Regions from separate parts of the Gordonia sp. 852002-50395_SCH5434458 genome, predicted to be linked through region 1. Evidence: riboswitches for the same ligand, from Rfam matches in the RefSeq annotation. Region 1 holds a riboswitch; the other holds the start of a gene.
The links. A riboswitch is a leader RNA that binds a small molecule or an ion and turns the genes downstream of it on or off. The one in region 1 is predicted to bind cobalamin.

Region 1 (7,818 bases):
ATCATGAACTGGCGGCGAAGATCTACGACGATCTCGCTCCGCTCCTGCGGTTCATCGTGGCCGGGGGATTGCCGACCACGGTCAAGGCGGGACTGCGGCTCCTGGGCGTCGACGCGGGGGTGCCACGGCCTCCGCTCCTGCCCCTCGATGCGCAGGGTGCTGCGGAGCTGTCGGCCATCCTCGGCCACGGCAGGTGCAGCTGACGTCGAAACCGAGCCTCGGCGGTCAGTCGATGGTGGTGGCGTCCAGCGCGGCGTCGGAGTATGCCCGGGTCGCCCTGATCTGGGCGGCGTTCGGGTCGTCGACGTTCCTGATCCACTCGAGCGCATCCTCGACGCTCCGGCCGGTGGCGACGTGTCTGGCCAGGAGACGTTCATGTCGGATTGCGTCGGGGAGGTCGACGAACCACATGCGGTCGATGAGTCGACGAACGGGCGCCCACGCGCCGTCGAATGCGAGGTAGTTGCCTTCGACGACAACGATTTTCGTCGTTGCGGGGATCAGTGCCGACGCGGCGATCGGCTCGCCGAGGTTGTGGTCGAAGTCGGGTGCGTAGACCTCGGTGTCCGGCGTGGCGGCCCTGCGGAGTGTCGCGACGAATCCGTCGACGTCGAAGGTGTCTTGCGCCCCACGTCGTTCGGTGCGGCGGAGGAGGTGCAGCATCGGTGTCGCGAGATGGAAACCATCCATCGGGAGATATCCGATGTGTGCGTCGCCGAGGCGGTCGGCGAGCTCGAGAGTCGCCCGACGTGCGACCGTCGTCTTGCCCGCCCCCGGTGGCCCGGTGAATCCGACGACCACTCGGGAGCGGGTGTCCGCGAGGTCGATGATCTCTGCGACCAGCGCCTCGATGATCATGACTGAAACGATACGAGACAATCGACGGGGAATCGACGAGATGGAGTCATCCCGCCGATTCCCTGGTCGTCAGCGCTCTACGTCATTCCTCGACGTCAATCCCCGACGTCAGCGTTCGACGTCGGCACGCACGGTCGTCGCGGCGGCGACGAGGTTGCTCAGCGACGCGATCACCTCGCCCGGTGTGCGGGTCTTGAGTCCACAGTCGGGGTTGACCCAGAGTCGTTGCGGGCCAACCACCTTCAACGCTGCGCGCAGTGACCGTTCGATCTCCGCAGTGCCCGGTACCCGTGGCGAGTGGATGTCGTAGACGCCGGGTCCAACGCCGTTCGAGAACCCGACGGCGTTGAGGTCGTCGAGGATCTCCATCGCGGAGCGGGCGGCCTCGATCGACGTGACGTCGGCGTCGAGGTCGGCGATCGCACCGATGACCTCGCCGAACTCCGAGTAGCATAGGTGGGTGTGGATCTGCGACGAGTCGGCGACACCCGAGGTGGAGAGCCGGAACGCGCGCACCGCCCAGTCGAGGTAGCGCTGCTTGTCGGCATCACGTAGCGGAAGTAGCTCGCGCAGGGCCGGCTCATCGACCTGGATGATGGTGATCCCGGCCTCCTCGAGATCGACGGTCTCGTCGCGGATGGCCAATGCGATCTGATTGGCTGACTCCGCGAGCGGCTGGTCGTCACGGACGAACGACCACGCGAGGATCGTGACCGGACCGGTCAGCATTCCCTTCACCGGTTTGTTCGTCAGCGACTGCGCGTAGGTGATCCAGTCGACGGTCATCGGATGCGCGCGCACGACGTCGCCGTACAGGATCGGCGGCCGCACGCACCGGGTTCCGTACGACTGGACCCACCCGTTGGCCGTGGCGAAGAAGCCGTCGAGCTGTTCGGCGAAGTACTGGACCATGTCGTTGCGCTCGGGCTCCCCGTGCACGAGTACGTCGAGTCCGATTTTCTCTTGCAGCGCAACCACATCGGCGATCTCGGCACGCATCCGCCGCTGGTACTCGGCCTCGTCGATCTCACCCGAACGCAGCGCGGCACGGGCGAGACGGATCGCCGAGGTCTGCGGGTAGGAGCCGATCGTGGTGGTCGGCAGCGGAGGAAGGTCGAGCTGCGAGTTCTGTGCGGCGATGCGCTCCGCCGCGGGCATCCGTGTGATGTCGGTGTCGGTGACCGCCGCCAGGCGAGCACGCACCGCCGGGACGTGGACACGCGGATCACTTGCACGCGTGGCCAGCGCCGCGGCGGATGCCTCGAAGGCCTCCCGCTCCGACTCACGACCGTTGCGCAGTGCGCGGGCGAGCACCCCGACCTCGTCGTACTTCTGCGCGGCGAATGACAGCCATCCTCGTAGGTTGTCGTCGAGTTCGTCCTCGGCATCGAGTGTGTAGGGCACGTGCAGCGTCGAGCACGACGTCGAAACAGTAAGCGCGCGTGCCGATCCCAACAGGGTGCCGAGGGTTGCGAGCGCCTTGTCGAGATCGGTGCGCCAGATGTTGCGACCGTCGACGACACCTGCGACGAGAAGCTTGTCGGCGAGTTCTGGGACCACGACGACCGAGTCGACCGAGCCCTCGACGAGGTCGATACCGATGGCGTCGACGGGCGTGCGTGCCAGGGCAGCGAGAGACGCGCCGGGGTCACCGAAGTAGGTGTTGACGAAGAGCGCCGGGCGGTCGGTGACGGCACCGAGCCTCGAGTACACCGAATTGGCCAGTGCGGGAAGGTCTTCGGCGTAATCGGTGACCAGCACGGGCTCGTCGATCTGGACCCACGCGACTCCGGCCTTGGCGAGTTGCGCGAGCAACTGCTCATACACCCCGAGTAGGTCGTCGATCCTCGTCAGTGGCGACGGAGAATCGTCGCTGGCCTTGGCGAGTGCCAGGAAGGTGATCGGTCCGATGATGACCGGTCGGGCTTCGACGCCGTGTGCGTGTGCTTCGGCGATCTCGCCGAGAACCTTCTCGGGGCGCAATCCGAACGTGGTGTCGGCGCCGATCTCGGGGACCAGATAGTGGTAGTTGGTGTCGAACCACTTGGTCATCTCCAGCGGAGCGATGTCCGCGGTGCCACGTGCCGCGGTGAAGTATCGGTCGAGCGGATCTGCGATGTCGTCGAACCGCTGGGGGAGTGCACCGAGAAGGACTGCGGTGTCGAGTATCTGGTCGTAGTAGGAGAAGGTGTTGACCGGTATCGAGTCGAAACCGACTGCGGCCAACTGTTCGACGGTGTCGCGTCGCAGTCCGGCTGCGATCTGGTCGAGCTCGGCAGCGCTGACGCTGCCCGCCCAGTAGCCTTCGATTGCCCGCTTGAGTTCGCGGCGCGGGCCGATCCGCGGCGTGCCGGGCACGGTGGCGGTGAACGGCTTGCCAACCGAGTTCGACGCCATCTCGGCGACGGTGGTGTGTGCTGAATTGATGGACATGAGTTCGTGAACTCCTGCATTCGACGTGGACGGTTCACCGCCATGCAGGGAGAGTCGACGAGCCCCGGGTGGTGTGCAGAAGACACCACGACACGCTGATCGACCTGCGCCCGGTCCACGAGGCGGCGAGCCACCGGTCGCGGCGCGACCGGTACAGGAGGCAGGTCTTCGGACTCGTCGGCGGGCTCACATGAGGCGAGATTCCTAGTGGCCGTCGCTTCCCGGGCTTTCGCCCAGTGCGTGGTGACGGCGGTCGTTCCGACATACCGCTGCGGGACAGTTCCGGATTCTCACCGGATTCCCTCTCATCCGACCCCCGGTGACGGTGGTCGGATTCGACGCCGCGCGCGGGACGGAGGGGCTCCATCACAATTCCCGGCGGGCGAACCAGCTGCCGTTGCAGCATAGCGCAGCCGTTTCGTCGTCATCCTGACCGTTGTGACCTAGTAGACGACCATCGCCATGAATCCGCGAACCCAACGGTTCCGAACCAGATAGGTGACTGAACAAACGAACACGACGTATCTCATCACCGGTGCAGGCAGCGGCTTCGGTAAGGAGGTCGCACTGCGCCTCGCCGAGCGAGGCCACGACGTCATCGCAGGCGTCGAGATCATCGCGCAGGTCAACGTCCTGCGCGCCGAGGCGAAGGAACGCGGCGTCGACCTCCGCGTGGAGAAGCTCGACGTCACCGACGAAGGAGATCGGGACAAGGCCGCACAGTGGGACGTCGACGTCCTGCTGAACAACGCGGGCATCTCCGAGGGCGGGTCGTCGGTGGACATTCCCGCCGCGAACATCAGGAGGCAGTTCGAGGTCAACGTCTTCGGGCCGATCCTGCTGACCCAGCCGATCGCGAAGGCCATGGTGGCCAAGGGTGGCGGCAAGATCGTGTTCATGTCCTCGGTCGCGGGCCTCACCGTCGATCCGTTCACCGGCGCCTACGCCGGGTCGAAGCACGCCGTCGAGCCGTTCGCCGACGCGCTCGATCAAGAGCTCAGCGAGTACGGAATCACGGTGGCGACGATCAACCCCGGACCATTCCTGACCGGCTTCAACGACACGATGTTCGAGGCATGGAAGTCGTGGGAAGACGATCCGTCGACTCGACTCTTCGACTATGAGAAGCTCTCGTTTCCGCATGAGCAGTTCGACCCGGAAGAAGTCATCGAGGTCACCCTCGACGTGCTCACCGGTACCGACACCGACTACCGACACGTGCTGCCCGCCCACACGGTTGACGACATCAAGTCGCAGGTGTCGGCGTTGTGGGACCGCACGCTCAACGACGGCAAGCGTCCCGACCTGGTCCAGACCGCCTACGACATCTCGCCCTACACTCCGGTCAGCGGAGACGCGTGAGCCGCCCGAGCATCCGAGCGCGCGGCCTCAGCTCCCGCGATATGTCGAATACGAGTACGGGCTCAGCAGCACCGGTACGTGATAGTGCCGGTTCGGGTCGTCGACGGTGAAGCAGATGTCGATCTGCGGGTAGAAGCCGACAATTCCGTTGGCGCCGAACCAATCCGCCGTCGCGAACACGAGGTGGTAGGTGCCCGGGGCGAGCGGGTCGACGTTGACCTGTGAGATGCGGCCGTCGCTGTCGGTGGTGCCGGATGCCAGTTGTTCGCCGTCGACGTCGCGCAGCGCGATGGACATGCCGACGGCCGGCGCACCGGTGACGGCGTCGAGGACATGGGTGGACAGACCGGTCATGAGGTCAGCCTAGTCGTCGACGAATTCGATAGCAGGCGTCAACATCCGTTGCAGCCGACTGCGATTGATCTTCGCGAGCTCCATGCGCAGGACGCGCCGTTCGGTCGGCGCGTCGTTGCGTATGCGCTCCTTGAGGATTGCGAGTAGCTCCTCCGCGGGGCGTCCGTTGGCGAACACGAGGTAGACGTGTCCGAACTTCTCGTCGTACTCCTTGTTGAGCTGCTTGAGCTCGGCGAGCACCTCGGGGTCGGCGCCTGCGACCCCGGACTGTTCCCTGCTCGACGAGGCGTTGTCGGGGCGGTCGCCGATGCGGGGGTGCCCGGACAGCGCCTCGTCGAGGTCGGATTCGGTCAGTTCGGCGAGTATCAGATCGGCGTACTCCAACAGCGCGTCGTCGTCGACGAACGGGCGCGCCTTGGCGACGCGCAACGCCCAGATCGACGAGCTACAGCACTCATAAAGGGTGCCGATCGCTTGTCGCTCGGACAGCTCGTTGAAACTGGGCAGACCTCGCCAATCGACTCGTCGCACGCGGTCAGCCTACGAGAGCTCTGGCTGCCGGCTGAATCGAGCCGACGTCAGCGGGTTGGCGTCGGCCACCAGATCGTCGAACCGGTGGTTGGCGATCTTCGCGATCTCGATGAGCGCGAACGACTTCTCCGAGGTCTCGGAGTTGTCCATCCGAGCCCAGCCGTTGCGCAGCACGCGGTCGTAACGCTCGGCCTCCTGTGCGTCGATGACGAGCGGGAACCCGAAGTGCTCCTTGTACGCCTTCGCGAGCTCGACGACGTTCTCGTGCTCGGTCTCCTCCAGATGCGACAGCCCCTTGTGATCGACGGCGGTCAACTCTCCGACCTCGTCTTCGGCTCCGAGATCGGGGAAGGCCTGAATGAGCTGGAGTTGCTCTTCATCGCTGCCGGTCAGCATGGCCTCCTGGAAGGCGCTGCGCAGATCGTGAACGTCCTCGAACGGACGCTGCTCGTAGGCGCGTTCGACCACCCAGTCGACGTTCTGCACAAGGCCGCCGAACGTCTCGTTGAACTCGACGAAGCTCATCTTGTTCACCGCGTCGAGTGTGATCGCCCCGCGGCCCGCGACCGCTGGGCCGCGTCGTCCGATGTGGAAGAACAAGAGGTTCAACAGAACTGCGGTGATCGCGCCCATGGTGATGCCCGTTGAGAACGGGATCTGCAAGATCATGTTGGGCATCGATTGGTCGACGCCGGGCAGCGCGGGTACATCGACGTGTGCGCCGCCCTTCTCGATGACGGTGGTCGGGGTCGACGACTGCGAGAACTGCACGTAGAGCGCGACTGCCAGCGAGGTCGCCGCGATGATGAGGTTGCGGTGATCGGTGAAGTCGACCGACGTGAGCGTCTGGATTCCCACGATGGCCACGGTCGCGAACATTATGAGCGCGGCGCCACCGAGGACCGGAGCCGGAATCGACTCGACGATCTTCGCGAGCTTGGGCAGGCAGCCCAGGATGATCATGATGACGCCTGCACACGCGACAACCCAGCGGCTCTTGACTCCGGTCAGGCGCACCAGGCCGACGTTCTCGGAGAACGCCGTGTAGGGGAACGAGTTGAAGATGCCGCCGAAGATTGTGGCGACGCCGTCGGCACGAACACCAGCTGCGACGTCTTCCTTCTTGATGCGTTTGCCGACGATCTCGCCCGTGGCGAAGATCGATCCGGTCGATTCCACGGCGACCACCATCAGCACGACGATCATCGACACGATGGCCACGAGATCCCACCTCGGCGCGCCGAAGGCGAACGGCGGCGTGAAGCCGAGCCATGCTGCCTCGCCGACCGAACTGAACGTGGCGTCGCCGCAGAGCCAGGCGACGAAGGTGCCGACGACCAAACCGAGGAGCACCGCGATCGTGGCCATGAAACCGCGGAAGAAGCGCTGCATCAACACGATCAGCAGAATGGTGCCGAGCGTGTAGCAGACCCACTTCCAGTTGGCGTTGTCGTGCAGATGCTCGGCCGGGTTGGTCACCGCGTCACCGGCACCGACAGGGATCAGGCACACGCCGATGATCGTGATCAGGGTGCCGGTGACCACCGGTGGTAGGAAGCGGATCAGCTTCGCGAAGAACGGGCGATGAGGAAGGTGAACACACCGGCCGCGATCACCGCGCCGTAGACGGTCTGCAGACCGACGCGACCGCCGCCGTGTTGATTGGCGATTTGGATGACCGGGGCGAGCGTGGCGAACGTGATGCCCTGGAGCAGCGGCAGACGCACGCCGATCTTCCAGATACCGACCGACTGCAGCAGCGATGCGATGCCGCAGGTGAAGAGGTCGGCCGTGATGAGCATCGTCAGTGCGTCGGAGTCGAGTTTGATCGCGCGGGCGATCAGCAGCGGCACGAGGACCGCACCCGCATAGAACGCGACGACATGCTGTGCACCGAGCGCGACGATTTTGCCGGGAGGCGGCACCTGATCGACGGGGTGTACGCGCTTGCGCTTCTTCGCCGGCGGGGACGCCGGCGTCGCCTCGGTTGTCATGATCGCCTCCAACGGATGGTGGTGTTCCGAGCACACGAATATGGCGCCGATGCGCGAACGGATGCGCGTCAGCAGATAGATAGTGGACCCGCGCGCGACTTTGCGCGCAACGGAAAGTGCACGTTTCCGCGACGTTAAAACGGAGATCTCGGACACGCGACTACGATCGGCTTCCGTGAACATCGCACGCCTCGACGACACGGGCCGTTCCGATGGTGTCGGCAGCGACCCGGTGGTTGGCGTGGTACTCGCCGCGGGCGCGGGGCGTCGTTATGGCATGCCGAAA
Region 2 (7,818 bases), 200 kb from region 1:
GTGGTCTGCTGCGCCGCACGCAGGACGCGACGTCGTCGAGGTCGCAGTCGTTGGAAGTGACCCAGGAGGCACTCGACACCCTGGGCGAGATCCGCCGACGCAGTGGAGACGCCATCGCACGCAGGCTCGACACGTGGACGCAGGACGATCTCGAACTGTTCGCAACGCTGTTGCGCCGCTACAACGACGCCGACGCGACATGACCCCGATAGCCGTGACGACCGCCCTGTTCGAGCCGACGGGCGCGGCACAGCGAGCCACCGACCTCGCCCGCGCGGGTGCAGCGGGGCTGTTCACCTTCGAGGGTCCGCACGATGTGTTCACCCCGCTCGTCGTTGCGGCGTCGGTGCCGGAACTCACCCTGCTGACCAACGTCGCAATCGCCTTCCCGCGCAATCCGATTCACCTCGCACACGCGGCCAACGACCTTCAGTTGCTCTCCGGCGGCCGATTTCGACTCGGCTTGGGAACGCAGATGCGCCCGCAGATCGAGAAGCGGTTCTGCGCTGATTTCGACGACCCGGTGGGCCGCATGGCCGACAAGGTCAGCGCCATCAACGCCATCTTCGATGCGTGGGAGACCGGAGCCCCGCTGCGCTATGAAGGGGCCTATCACCGTCACACCTTGATGACGCCCACCTTCAACCCCGGCCCCAACCCGTTCGGTCGGCCGCCGGTGTTCGTCGGCGCGCTCGGGCCGTTGATGACGCGCGCCGCGGCAAAGCACGCCGACGGAGTGTTGGTGATGCCGTTTTCCACCGCCGACTTTCTGGCATCGACGACCGTCCCGAACATTCGACGCGGCCTCGCCGCACGCGATCACGGCCGCGGCTTCACCGTGATCCCCGAGGTGATCGTCTCGGTGGGCACCGACCACACCGCCGCTCGACGACTCCTCGCCTTCTACGGCTCGACGCCCGCCTACCGGCCCGTCCTCGCAGCGCACGGCGCCGAGCAGCTGCAGCCAGAACTCAATGCGCTGTCGAAGCAGGGGCGGTGGGCCGAGATGGCCGATCTCATCGACGACGAGCTACTGCACACGATCGCCGCTGTCGGTGGTCCCGCAGACGTCGCACAGCAGATCCGGGCCCGCGTCGACGCCTTCGACGCGCTGCGCGATCTCGACGTCCGCGTCGACGAGGTGTGCATCTATCAGCCGACACCTATCGACGTCGACCAGCTCGCGGCGATCATCGCCACACTCGGCTGACAGCGTTCTCACCCAAAGTTACGGTACCGTAGCTTACGTGAACTCAGCCCTGGTGACCGCTGTCGCCGACAGACCTCGCCTCCGCGGCGTCATTCATCAGTGGTCGGCCTACGTCGCAGTGGTCGCAGGCATCGCCCTTGTCGTCGGCGCAGGCTGGCTACGTGGACCGGGAGCCGCGGTGGCCTGTGCCGTCTACGCGGCAACCGTCGTGGGACTGTTCGCGACCTCGGCGTCGTATCACCGGATCGCGTGGAAATCGCTGAGCGCTCAGATACACATGAAGCGTGCCGACCACTCGATGATCTTCGTGTTCATCGCGGGTACCTACACGCCGTTCTGTGTGATGGGTCTGCCGAGTCCGATGCGGTGGTGGGTGCTCGGCATCGTCTGGGTCGGCGCGGTCGCCGGTGTCGCACTGAAGATCGCGTGGCCTGGCGCGCCCCGCTGGCTCGGAGTCACGCTCTACATCCTGCTCGGGTGGGTCATCATCGTCGTCGCCCCGACGCTCGTCGCACATGTCGGTTGGCTCGTACTGATCCTGCTCGCAGTAGGCGGTGTCTTCTACAGCGTCGGCGGGGTGCTCTACGCACTGCGCTGGCCCAATCCCTGGCCGACGACGTTCGGCCATCACGAGGTGTTCCACGTCTGCACAGCCATCGCCGCGCTACTGCACTACATCGCGGTCTGGCTGGTCGTCGCAGCCTGAGCGCACCTCACCTCCGAGCCGCCGTCTGAAGACGGCCTACTCAGAGCCCCTGCGATCGCAAGTATTCGGCAAGGGCCGTGATGGTCTGCGGGTTGCGCGGACCCTCGACGAGCGCCGCATACGGAAACGAGATGTAGCGGCGCTCTCGCACTGCGGTTGTCTGCGCCATCAACGGTTGCGACTCGAGTTGTCGGATCTTGGCCTCGACGGTGTTCTGCGGCCCCGCCCCGTAATCGACGATGACGATGACCTGCGGATCGCGCTGCGCAGCCGCCTTCCATGATGCCGACGTCCAGGAGTCGTCGATATCGCCGAAGATGTTGCGTCCACCGGCTTCGGCGATGATCTGATCCGGTGCCGCATTCCGACCCGAGGTGAATGGCGTCGGATCGGCGCTGTCGAAGAGGAAGACCCGCGCCGCTGTGGACGCGGCAGGCGCCCCCACACGCGCAGCCTCGACCTGCTTGCGATAGCCGGCGGTCAGCGTCGCGGCCCGACCACTCACGCCGAAGATCTGCCCCAGATTCGAGAGGTCCGCGTACAACGCATCGAGGGGTCGTACGACGCCGCGCCTGGTGGTGCCTGCCTGGCGACAGGCTTCGGTCAGCTGGTATGGCACGGCACCGGTCGAACGCACCCAGTCGGGGGTGACGCCGGTCGATTCCTTGAACCCGTAGTTCCAGCCCGCAAAGACGAAGTCGGGCCGCGCGGCGGCGATGATCTCCCGGGAGAACGCCGTGCCCAGTGACCGCGTCTTCTCGAAATCCGCTCGCCACGGGGATGATTCGATATCGCGCTCTTTGCCCTCGTATGTGGTGTAGCCGGCCATCCGGTCGCCCAATCCGAGGGCGAACATGAGCTCTGTGATCCCGGTGTCGTTCGTCACCGCACGATCGGGTACACCGCTCACCGTAAGCGGTGCACCACAATTGGTTACCGTGACCTGCTCTCCCGACGATTCGGGAGTCGACGACTCGACGTCGGCGCCGCAACCGGAGACCACGGTCATCGCGGCAAGCGCAGACACGACGAGTGCGCGCGGTCTGCTGAGTGTTGTCCAGGTCGTAGGCGCTGTCATGAGTGCTCTTCCTCGGAGATGGCTTGTGGGACTTGGTCGTCGAAGATGATCTGCGGAACGCCTGTGCGGGGGTGGGCGACGACGTACGCACCAACGCCGTACCACTCGGCGATGTTCGTCGCGGTGAGGAGTTTGTCCGGTGGCCCGATGCACGCGATCGTCCCGTCGAGCACAACAGCGAGCGTGCTGCAGTACTGTGCCGCCATATTGAGGTCGTGCAGCGCCGCAATGACGGTGACCCCGCGTCCGCGCGCCGCACCGAGGATGTCGAACTGGTGGCGGATATCAAGGTGATTGGTCGGCTCATCGAGGATCAGCGCGTTGGGCTCCTGCGCGAATGCGCGTGCGATGAGTACGCGTTGCGCCTCTCCGCCGGAGAGCGTGGTGAACACACGATCCGCGAACATCTCGACGCCGGCCGTGGACATCGCCGCCGCGCACACCTGGCGGTCGCGGGCACGAGCCGCCACACCCAGTTCGCGGTGCGGTAGCCGTCCCGTCGCGACAACCTCTGCCGCAGTGAAATCGAAGTCGAGCGAGGCTGATTGGGTGAGCGCGGCGACTCGTCGTGCGTTCTCCCGCATACTCACCGCACGCACGTCGTGGCCGTCGACTCGGACACTGCCACCCGACGGTGCCAACGCGCGGTACACGCATCGAAGCAGGGTCGATTTGCCGCTGCCGTTCGGTCCGATCACCCCGAGGAACTCTCCGGAGTCGACCGTGAACGATGCGTCGCGAACGATGACGGTGCCATCGATCTCGACCGTGACCGCGTCGTACTCGACAGCACTCATGAGTCGATCCGGGTACGTCGACGTTGCATCAGCCCGAGGAACACCGGCACACCCACGGCCGCCGTGATCGCACCGAGCGGGATCTCCTGCGGTGGAACGACAATTCGAGCCATCAGATCGGCGACCACAAGGAACAGTGCACCCAGCACGGGGGCGACGAGAATGATCTTGCGGTGATCCGCACCGACAACCATGCGGGTCACGTGCGGCACGATGAGACCGACGAATCCGATTGCGCCGCAGACAGAGACGATGAACCCGGTCATCAGCGCGGCGATGACGAAGAGCTCGAGCCGAAACCGTGACGCCCGTATGCCGAGCGACGCAGCGACCTCGTCGCCCATCGCCAGCGCATTGAGTTGTCGTGCTCTCGCTGCGACCACACCTATCCCGATGACCACCACCACCGCGACCAGCGCGACCGAATGCCATGTTGCCGCAGCAAGACTGCCGAGCAGCCAGAACATGACGCTCCGTGCGGCATCACCCACCGGACGCAAAAAGATGAGCACGGTGGTCAGAGCCGAGAACCCGTATCCCAGAGCGGTTCCCGTCAACACGAGCCGCAGTGGTGTGAGACCTCCGCCACGCTGTGCAATGCCGAAGACGAGCAACGTCGCCACCAGTGCGCCGAGGAATGCCGCGGTCGGCAACGCATACAGGCCGAGACCCGAGAAGACCCCGAACAGCACGACGGCGGTGGCTCCGACCGACGCACCCGACGAGATCCCGAGCACATAGGGATCCGCCAGCGGATTGCGCACCATCGCCTGCACGATCACGCCGACCACCGCCAAACCGGCACCCACCAGCGCTCCCGTCAGCACCCGTGGCACACGCGAGTCGACGACGATCCAGTACGACGCGGCGTCGACCGACGAGACCGGTCCCCCGGTGATTGCTGCCCACACCATCCGCAGCGATACGGACCAGCCGATCCCCACGGTTCCGTATGCGACGCCGCACGCCGCGGCCACGATGAGCGCCACACTGCAGCCGATGGCCACGGAGACGGGTCGCGCCCAGGTATCCCGAGGGTTCGCACTGCGCGTCGACATGCCCGCCCTCCTGATCAGCCCGGAGCGGGTACAGCAGATGTCGCCACGCGGGGTCGACGAAGACCACGCGAGTTCAACACCGACCATGTCCCGCGAAGTCGATGGGGCCGCCTATGCCCGGCGGCCACGTCGGCAGGTCTTCGGACTTCGGACACGGCACGTGATGTGCCACCTATCGACGATCGCTTCCCGAGCCGCAGGCCCAGTGCTGTTGAACGCCTTCGTTTCCGTTACCGCTGCGGGGCAGCTCTGGATTCTCACCAGATTCCCTCTTGGCTCTCACCGACGATCTCGGCTGGAGAACCGACGCCGCTGCAGTGTAACAACGGTCTCGAATCGGACATATGGCGCATGCGGTTTCACGAACTTCACCATCCCATCACCGCGAGGCCGACGGCGGGTAGGACGACGTCCATCCTCTCTTGGTCGGGTGGCGGCATGCCGAACATCTCACCTCGACCGTCACTGGCCGACCTCCGGATCGATCGGGACAAGACCCTGCACGCCGGCACCACCCGCCGACGCTTTCTCACCTGGGCGGGCGTCGCTGCCGGTATCGCAACGGTCCCAGCGCTGTTCACGACCGACGCGGCGTCGGCTCCCCCGCCACGCCGTGGCAGTGACCTGTTCACGCTCGGTGTGGCATCAGGCGATCCGCTTCCAGACGGCGTGGTCCTGTGGACACGGCTGGCCGCCGATCCGCTCGCCCGCGGCGGAGCAATGGGTCTGCTTCCGGTACCGGTCGAGTGGGAGATCGCCACCGACCACGGCATGAGGCATGTCGTCGCGCGCGGCGTCGAAGTGGCGACACCGGAGAACGGACACAGCGTGCACGCCGACGTACGCGGCCTACGGCCCGCGGCGGACTACTTCTACCGATTCCGTGTGGGCGGTTCCCTGTCGGCGATCGGGCGCACGCGTACCGCTCCGTCGCACGGAAGTCGGCTGAGTGCATTGACTTTCGCATTCGCCTCGTGTCAATCGTGGGCTGACGGGCACTACCCCGCGTACGCCGATATGGCGGCGCACGCACCCGACGTCGTCTTCCATCTCGGCGACTACATCTATGAAAAGCCGATCCCGGTCGACGGCGGCCGACGAAAGACCGCCGCAACACCGGTGTCGGCGCACCGGGAGTGCGCGACGCTCGACGATTATCGCGATCGATATGCGCTCTACAAACTCGACCCCCATCTGCAGGCCGCGCACCGGGCGAGTCCGTTCATCACGATCTTCGACGACCACGAGGTCGACAACAACTGGGCCGCACGGGTTCCCGAGGACAATCAACCCATCCCCGAATTCCTCGCCCGGCGCGCCCAGGCGATGCGAGCGTGGTGGGAGAACACACCGGTGCGTGTCGCGCAGCGGCCTCGCCCCACGCCGACAGCCGACCTCTACGACCTGCGCGCCTACCGTCGGTTCAGCTATGGCGACCTCGTCGAGTTCAGCGTCCTCGACACCAGGACCTTCCGCAGCGATCAGGCCAACGGCGACAACGACACCGCGCATAATGCCGCGACCGCAGACCCCCGGCGCACCATCACCGGTGCCGCACAGGAGAAGTGGCTGCTCGACGGATTGGCCGCCAGCCGTGCCCGCTGGAACGTTCTCGCGCATCAGACCACCATCGCCGACCTCGCCCGCCGAAAGAACGGCGAGCGGGCGGTCAGTATGGACGGGTGGAGCGGCTACGAAGCCTCTCGCGCAAGGATTCTCGACGGCGCGCGTGAGCGCGGCGTGCACAACCTCGTCTCGATCGTCGGCGACATCCACCGCAACGTGGTCTCCGAGTTGCGCTCCACGTATTCGCGACCGTCCCCGACCGTCGGCGTCGAACTCGCGGGCACCTCGATCGCGTCTGGCGCAGACGGCGAGGACAGCGACGCCAGCGACAAACAACTCAAGGCAGCCTCACCCCACATCCGCTTCGGCAACGCTCAGCGCGGGTACGTTCTCAACAGACTGTCGGCCGACCGCTGGGAAGCGGACTATCGGGTGAGCGATTCGATTGCCGCGCCGGATGTTTCGCTGCACCGCCGGGCGCAGATCACCATCCCGTCCGGTCGGCCCGACATCGACGTGCTCTGACCCGGCTGCTCTGCTCTGCTCTGCTCAGTGCGGAATCGTGCCGCTCTGAGCGGAACCGACGTGACCGATATCCGTCGGTCACCGACGATCGGTGCATGACCGATGAACAACGACCACTGCCACTACGCAAGCGCACCGCGGAAAGCCTTTTCGGGCAACGCATCCTGACTCTCGACTCCGCACTCGACGACGAGATCGGCACGCAATTGTGCTCGCAACTCGTCATGCTCTCCGACGACGATCCCGTCGCCGACATCGCGCTCTGGATCAACTCTCCGGGCGGTTCGGTACCCGCGATGCTCGCGATCACCGACATCATGCGCTTGATTCCCAACGACGTGATCACCGTGAACCTCGGAATGGCCTACAGTGCAGGACAATTCCTGCTGTGCAGCGGCACCCGGGGCAAGCGGTTCATCACGCCGCATGCCAAAGTCCTGCTGCACCAGGGATCGGCGGGCATCGGCGGCTACGCACCCGACATCGAACTGCAGGCCGACGACCTGCGACACGTCCGCGACACCGTACTCACGATCATCGCTGAGCAGACCGGACACACCCGCGAAAAGATCTTCGACGACTCGCTACGCGATCACGTCTTCACCGCCTCCGAGTCGGTCGACTACGGATTCGTCGACCACATCGTCACCGACATCGCACAGATACGACCGTTATCCCCTGCCGCAACGGGTTTCGAGGTGAGTCACGCATGAGCACATACACCATTCCCAACGTCATCACCCGTACTCCGCAGGGCGAGCGCGTCATGGATGTCTACAGTCGGCTGCTCGACGACCGAATCCTCTACCTCGGAACCGAACTCGACGACGGCGTCGCCAATGCGCTCATCGCGCAGATCCTGCATCTCGACTCCGAGA

Region 2: another riboswitch for cobalamin. It lies ahead of A5785_RS06920 (FecCD family ABC transporter permease); the one in region 1 lies ahead of metE (5-methyltetrahydropteroyltriglutamate--homocysteine S-methyltransferase).

Annotation. Positions count from the first base shown of each region.
Region 1 is NZ_LZTC01000035.1:295,038-302,855, forward strand. Features, by position in the region: gene A5785_RS07765 (dihydrodipicolinate synthase family protein) at 1-203, shown strand, start outside; gene A5785_RS07770 (nucleoside/nucleotide kinase family protein) at 226-858, opposite strand; gene metE (5-methyltetrahydropteroyltriglutamate--homocysteine S-methyltransferase) at 967-3,291, opposite strand; cobalamin riboswitch at 3,434-3,624, opposite strand; gene A5785_RS07780 (SDR family oxidoreductase) at 3,790-4,653, shown strand; gene uraH (hydroxyisourate hydrolase) at 4,681-5,007, opposite strand; gene uraD (2-oxo-4-hydroxy-4-carboxy-5-ureidoimidazoline decarboxylase) at 5,017-5,538, opposite strand; partial or broken gene A5785_RS07795 (solute carrier family 23 protein) at 5,548-7,532, opposite strand; gene A5785_RS07800 (nucleotidyltransferase family protein) at 7,708-7,818, shown strand, end outside.
Region 2 is NZ_LZTC01000035.1:97,438-105,255, reverse strand. Features, by position in the region: gene A5785_RS06945 (MarR family winged helix-turn-helix transcriptional regulator) at 1-203, shown strand, start outside; gene A5785_RS06940 (TIGR03617 family F420-dependent LLM class oxidoreductase) at 200-1,210, shown strand; gene trhA (PAQR family membrane homeostasis protein TrhA) at 1,248-1,916, shown strand; gene A5785_RS06930 (ABC transporter substrate-binding protein) at 1,957-2,994, opposite strand; gene A5785_RS06925 (ABC transporter ATP-binding protein) at 2,991-3,791, opposite strand; gene A5785_RS06920 (FecCD family ABC transporter permease) at 3,788-4,849, opposite strand; cobalamin riboswitch at 4,964-5,172, opposite strand; gene A5785_RS06915 (alkaline phosphatase D family protein) at 5,288-6,940, shown strand; gene A5785_RS06910 (ClpP family protease) at 7,036-7,653, shown strand; gene A5785_RS06905 (ClpP family protease) at 7,650-7,818, shown strand, end outside.